DNA from 3 places in the Paenibacillus riograndensis SBR5 genome. Region 2 is predicted to be linked to each of the others. Evidence: riboswitches for the same ligand, from Rfam matches in the RefSeq annotation. Region 2 holds a riboswitch; each other region holds the start of a gene.
The links. Region 2 has a riboswitch for cyclic di-GMP ahead of PRIO_RS11200 (FapA family protein). Riboswitches for the same ligand answer to the same signal wherever they lie in the genome.
Positions count from the first base shown of each region.

Region 1: it holds a riboswitch for cyclic di-GMP, as region 2 does, so the genes downstream of both, PRIO_RS03775 (transglutaminase-like domain-containing protein) here and PRIO_RS11200 (FapA family protein) in region 2, are expected to answer to the same signal.
Region 3: it holds a riboswitch for cyclic di-GMP, as region 2 does, so the genes downstream of both, PRIO_RS35340 (choice-of-anchor A family protein) here and PRIO_RS11200 (FapA family protein) in region 2, are expected to answer to the same signal.

Region 1 is NZ_LN831776.1:861,911-864,182, forward strand. It holds gene PRIO_RS03770 (class D sortase) at 1-487, shown strand, start outside; cyclic di-GMP riboswitch class I at 610-691, shown strand; cyclic di-GMP riboswitch class I at 766-847, shown strand; gene PRIO_RS03775 (transglutaminase-like domain-containing protein) at 861-1,670, shown strand; rRNA gene PRIO_RS03780 (16S ribosomal RNA) at 2,038-2,272, shown strand, end outside.
Region 2 is NZ_LN831776.1:2,771,083-2,773,354, reverse strand. It holds gene PRIO_RS11215 (class I SAM-dependent methyltransferase) at 1-9, opposite strand, end outside; gene PRIO_RS11210 (GNAT family N-acetyltransferase) at 95-517, opposite strand; gene PRIO_RS11205 (TetR/AcrR family transcriptional regulator) at 537-1,118, opposite strand; cyclic di-GMP riboswitch class I at 1,370-1,461, shown strand; gene PRIO_RS11200 (FapA family protein) at 1,564-2,272, shown strand, end outside.
Region 3 is NZ_LN831776.1:682,582-684,853, forward strand. It holds gene PRIO_RS02990 (ASCH domain-containing protein) at 1-99, shown strand, start outside; cyclic di-GMP riboswitch class I at 1,280-1,367, shown strand; gene PRIO_RS35340 (choice-of-anchor A family protein) at 1,451-2,272, shown strand, end outside.

The DNA of each region.
Region 1 (2,272 bases), 1.9 Mb from region 2:
ATATGCTGAAGTCACCCAGCTTCTCGCCGAGGAATCTTCTGAGGGTGACCTGGCGAAAGCGACAGAAGCGCCGGCTCCCGAAATCAAGCTGGGAGGCAAGATCACAGGCATTATCCAGATCGACAAAATCAATTTGAAGCTGCCCGTACTGGAAGGGGCGACTAAAGCCAACATGAAGCATGCTGCCGCCCACATGAAGGAGACCGCGGCTATCGGGCAGGTTGGCAATGCTGCGATTGCAGCTCATAGATCGAGAACAGCAGGCAGGCTTTTTAACAGGCTCAACGAAGTTGAGGTCGGTGATACCATATCCGTGCAAACAAAGGAACAGGATTACCAGTACGTAGTGTATGATATTTCAATTGTAGAGCCTACGGATGTTTCCGTATTAAATGGACATAACGATGATAAAATACTCACTCTGATTACCTGTGATCCATTGGTCAATCCCACTCATCGCCTGATTATTCATGCCAGATTGTCTTAAATCCCAAAATAGCTGCGTCCTAAAAGCAGTATATTAAAATTTAATTAAAAAATAGTAGAAGTCTAGTGATTTGGGTCTTGAATATAGATATAAATATGATACTATATAACTATAAAAGCTAAGCACGACAACGGCAAACCTATCGAAAGGTAGGGACGCAAAGCTAAAGGGCCTTCCCGCTATGGATGGCAGCCAGCTACCGAATGAAGAGGCTTTTTTTGTTTGTTCTTAAATATGAATCTATCAATCTACATTAGAAGTAGGAACAGATAAAGCTTATACGATAACGGCAAACCTATCGAAAGGTAGGGACGCAAAGCTAAAGGGCCTTCCCAATACGAATGGCAGCCAGCTACCGAAAGGGGTTTTATCCATGAAAAAGTTCTTTTTTACGTTGTTAACATTGTTTGTAGTTGCCACTTCCGTCCAGACAGGATCAGCTGAAGCTGCCAGCACGGACACAGGCTGGTTGAATACATCGCAATTGAATCAAGGGGTTATCGCTGTTTCCTATGAAGTTCCTAAGGACAAGCGTATTAAGCTCATGATTACTAAGGACAACAATAGCTACACATATAACCTATATGCTTCTAAGCCCAATGAAACCTTCCCGCTGCAGCAAGGTAACGGTTCGTATAAAATATCTGTTCTGGAGAACACTACCGGCAATAAATACAAAGTGATGTCCTCCGAAACCGTAGACCTCAGCATGAGCGATGCGAACGACGTATACTTGAGCTCCGTACAGAATGTGAAATGGAGTTCTTCCGATAAATCAGTTCTGAAAGCTGCTCAGCTCACACAGGGGCTGACCACTGATGAACAAAAGGTAAAAGCAATATACAACTACATCGTTTCTAATGTGAAATATGACTATAGCCTAGCTTCCAGTGTTACGACTGACTACATCCCCAACAATGATAATACACTGGCCACCAAGAAGGGGATTTGCTACGATTATGCTTCATTGTTTGCAACCATGCTCCGCAGTCAAGGCATACCTACCAAATTGGTGATGGGGAATACCAGCTATGTGACTTCATACCATGCCTGGAACGAAGTCTTGCTTGACGGCAAATGGGTGACTATCGACACTACAGTTGATGCCGGTTTAGGCAAGAACAACAAAGAAACGGGATTAATTAAAGTAGCAAGCAAATACTCTGCAGCGAAATTCTACTAAGAGAAGTGAATATACAATCAACAATAGGATCTTTGGAGATAACCCGCTTAAATATTAAGTGGGTTATTTTTCTTTTTCTAAAGGGTTGCTTTTTTATATGACTATGGGGTATTATAAGTAAGCGTTGTTGGAGCGCTGCTAAGTAAATGAAGAATGATTGAATAAATTGTTCAAAAAAAGCTTGCATTGCTCAAACAAACGTGGTATATTATAAGAGTTGCTGGTGACGAGAAAATCATCGCCGACAACGAGTTTGATCTTTGAAAACTGAACAACGAGTGAGTGGGATTTCACGTAAGTGAGATCCAAAATGAGAATGCAAATTCTCGTCAGATGTTTCAAAATGAGCTATCGCTCTTTTCAATACCAATTGGAGAGTTTGATCCTGGCTCAGGACGAACGCTGGCGGCGTGCCTAATACATGCAAGTCGAGCGGAGTTTATCCTTCGGGATAAGCTTAGCGGCGGACGGGTGAGTAACACGTAGGCAACCTACCCTCTAGACTGGGATAACTACCGGAAACGGTAGCTAATACCGGATAATTCCTTGACCCACCTGGGATAAGGATGAAAGGCGGAGCAATCTGCTGCTAGAGGATGGGC
Region 2 (2,272 bases):
TGTTGGCATGGCCAGGACTCCTTTTAAAGGAAATTCGGTAGTGAGAGTATATTCAAAAATCGCTGTTTCATGCCAAACCTTACACCGTGATCATCTACAGTTGCTTGACCATAAGCACATGCGGAATGCCATCCTCCATGAAAACCGGCGAACTCGTTACATATCCCAGCCGTTGATAAAAGCCCTCGGCCTGCTTCTGGCCATGCAGCTTGGCTTGCCGGTGCCCCTGTTCAACCGCCATTTTTTCCAGCGTATCGATTATAACGGACCCCAGTCCGCTTTTGCGGTAAGGAGCGCTCAGGCAAATCCGTTCAAGCTTAGCCCACCCTTCCACACTCCTTAGTCTGGCCGTTCCCACAGGAAGCCCTTCCTGATAGAGCAATATATGCTCCGCGTCTTTTTCATGATCATCAAATTCATCTGCCAGCGCCACGCCCTGCTCCTCCACAAACACTTCCCGCCTGATTCTGAAAGCCTCCTGCAATTGTTCTTCGGTGGTCACCCGCTCTACCCGCATGTTCGATCCCGCTCCTTCATTATATCTGCTTAATGCCTGCCCAGAAGATCTCCCAGATATCCTTCAGGCGCCGCCCGAATTCCTCCTGATTATAAAAAAACATCTGCATGGCAATGCCATCCTGTAAACAATAATAAGCCGAGAGAAGACTTTCCGTATGCTGCCGCCGGATCTCCCCGGAGTTCATGCCTTCCTCAAAAACAGCCCGGTAAAATGCCGCTGAGCGCTGCTCCATCATTGAAATCTGCTGCTCCAGCATCTCCTGAAAAAAAGGCGCCGGGAATTGGACACTCCTTTTATAAAAAGCGGTCAGCACCGGGTACTCCACCCTATAATAATAGGTCCGGTATACAATCTCACGCAGTCTGGCCTCTACAGGTGTGCCAAGGATTTCCTTGTACAGCTGGTCAAGAAATTCAATATAATGCCGGGCCATTTCCTGAAAGGCCGCTATAAACAAATCCTCTTTTTTGGGAAAATAGGTCGCAATGGACTGTTTTTTAATCCCTACCAACTGGGCAATCCCCGCCAATGAAGCTCCTTCAAAGCCTTTTTCGGCAAATTCGGACAATGCGGCTTGCAAAATAGCGTGGGCTGTCATTTTTCTACCGCCTCCCTGACGACCGTCAGGAAGAATTATCACATGGCTCCCCCGCATTTGTCAATCCAACCGTACAGACACCTGCTGGCCGGTAGCCATTTAATCTATATAAATATATAATTAAATATTGTAAATTAGTGACTTTAGTACTAAAATGAAGGTTGCAAAAGTTTATATATTTGAATTTTTAATTATGATTCCTTTGCCGGCTTCAGTCGGGTTACATACCTGATTCGGCTAATCATTGATCCATTTCATAACGGCAAACTATCTGAAAGGATAGGACGCAAAGCAATGGGCCTAAAGATGCAAACATCGCATCCATGGCTGCCAGGCTGCCAAGAAGACGCTGAACTGTGCGGGTATCCGTTAGGGTACCGTATCTGCTGCCGGGATACTCTTATGTCCAAATGCCCATTGATTATATAAAAAGGAGCCAAACGCAATGCCACAGCGCACCACCGAGAAAAACGGCATTATTATTGTCCAGAACAACCAGTTCTACATTACCTCCCCGCTGCCCGGCGGCAAGCCGGCAATCCTTTCCGCTATCCCGCCTGTTGTGCTGGAGCTTAATCATCAGCCGGTAGCTGGTCCCGTACCCGTTGTATCCTCCGACCGGGTTACCTGGTCCATACAAGAACCGCCTCCCTATGAGATCACCGTCTCCGACGATAAACTCCAAGCCTTCCTTACCCTGAACCGTGTCGAACAGTATAAATGGAATCTGGTGAACAGCCCGGCGTCGAGCCATCTCGCGGTAAGGGCTGAAATGGACTCTTCCGCTCTGCTGTCCACCCTCGGGATTGAACAGATTATTGCCGATTTGGAGAAAAAAACGATTTCGCAAAACCTGAATATCCCCGCCATCTATGCAGAATTGAATCATCCGACCCATCTGCCGATTTGTGTGGCGGAAGGCAGGCCGCCTGCTGCAGGCGAAGACGCCAAGCTTGATTTGTTTTTTTCCGGGCTTGCCGGAAACCCTTTCAATCCCTTAGAAGAGGCTGCGGATTCCCCCGATCCACTCCGGATTCCCTGTGCCCGGAAAGGCGATGTCATTGCCCGCAAGCACCTTCCCCGCGACGGTGTACCCGGGTACGATGTATACGGCAGTATTCTGCCCGCCGCACCTCCCAGGGATATCAAAGTTG
Region 3 (2,272 bases), 2.1 Mb from region 2:
GCCTGGAAGCTGGAGGATGTGACGGCGCTTGCCCGGCCCATACCGGCGAAAGGCAGGCTGAGCTTCTGGGAGTACCCTGTACTGGAGGGGGAGCAGTGACCTGCCGGGACTGCATAACCTTTTGGCGGAACAAAAAAATATTTAGCGGCCCAAGCCATGATTGGGTATGAACCGGCTGACTCGCGGGTAATCTTCTTATAGGATGTTTGGTGCTGCCACTGTCCCGCGCGATCATCAGGATGTATAAGAAAGGGCGTATGCATAGGAAATGGGAAGTCTCCTTATTGCGTGGCTTTGTATGCTGTGTTTGTATTTTTCGTTTGAGGATAAGGTAAGCCGGAAAATTATACTTCCCGTGGCCCTGGTCGTTTTTTTCGGCACACTGGGTTATTGGAAGCTTTTAATGTAATTTTTATGCAGCTATCAGCTTGTTTTCAGGTTAAGGATATATATTGAATGTACCAAACACTCCCCGGTGTTTATAAATAGCTTGCAGGGTCTTGCCAGCTCCCATGGTGAGGCCCGTTTTATTTTGTCTGGCTGATCCTTGCGCTGCATGGGGTGGATAAAATAACCACTGGTATTTATAAAAAAGGGTGATTTTATGTGATATTTTTCACAATAAAATAATAAAAATTGTTTTATATTAAAATTGAAATATAAAAGATTGAAACGTAACAAAATAAAGCACCTCAAAAGGAGAATTATGATGAGTCATGAAGGAAGTCTCCGCCGTGGGCTGGTATTCGGGTTGTTTTTGAGTATTCCGTTGTGGGTGTCCATGATTGGCTGGGTTCAGCTGCTGTAAATCCCAATTCGCTATATCCGCAATGTCTGGTTACGGGAGCGTATATAGCATTACATAGAGAAGGATGAAGAACTGCTGCCGGTTGATTCCGGGGCGGTTTTTTGTTGTGCAGTCCTAATTTGCAGGGAAGTTCTTGCTCCTTAAGGAGTACATATAGCTAGGAATAAAGGTTCTGGATAAGATTTGAAATTATAGTTCGAATATACTAAATTTTAATATTAAAAATTGCAATTAAATACAAGATCTGATACTTTGAAAAAGGCAAAAACCATTCTGTTGAGAGATTTCCTTCTGGACAGGAAGGCTGGAAATCCTTATAGATAGCGGGTTTGTCCATGTTTCAGGCAACCGCGACTTGAAAAAATAGTTAAGGAATAGATTGACAATCGGGCAGGGAAGAGGCTAAACTGAAATTAGTTCAAAAGTAACAAATGTCATAGACTACATAAGTTTTATTTAATCTATATTTCTCATGTATAAACGCAAACCGTCTGAAAGGACGGGACGCAAAGTCAGGAATCTAATGCCCGACCAGGGCTATGATCGTCCGGCCGCCGTGAAGCTGACCCTTCGTGGCGGTCTTTTTGTTGTTATAGTTTTTCCGCAAAATCATAGAATAAGTTACTAGGAGGTGCAAGGCGATTGAAAAAAAGATCACTGAAAGCAGCAGCTCTGATTCTGACAGGAGTATTAGCATTGAGCAGCACGGTTACCTGGGGATGGAATGTTAAAGCTGCGGGAAATATGCCGTATATCCCTACCCCTGTCCTGGGTGTTGCCGGCAATTTTAATGCATTTATCTTTGGAGATTTCACGCAATCTTACGATCAGATTCATGGAAGGCTCGCGGCTGAAGGAAATATTACGTTGCAGGGGTACGGTGTTTCCAAGGATGCGCCCGGCGGGGATGTGCTGGTTGCCGGCAAAAATCTCACTCTAACAGACGGAACTATATATGGGGCAGCTGTATACGGAGGCACTATAAGCACCACACGGGCGGATCTCAAGGAGACCCCCCGCCAAGGGACGCCGATTGATTTTGCGGCCGAGGAACAGTTTTTGGTCCGGCGTTCGGATGAATTGGCCGCATTGACGCAGACACAGCCTTTTGTAAAAGAATATGGAAAAATGACGATTAACGCTCCGGATGCCTATAATGTCATTCATCTGGCCGCTGCTGATTTGGCTGACGCCAACGGGCTGCAGTTCAACATAGCAGGTGATGCCACCGTCATTATTAATGTGGGCGGAAGCGCTGTGAAAATTCCCAATTTTCAATTCTGGGGAGGCAAACCCCGCAAAGTCCTGTTCAATTTCTATGAAGCTGCTTCTGTGAATATCGGGAACACGACAATCGAGGGCACGATATTGGCTCCTCATGCCAGTGTCTTTTATGATCATGCAGAGCTTCATGGCACACTGATTGCAAAAGCGTTCAGCGGTTATGTACAGATGCACCACTAT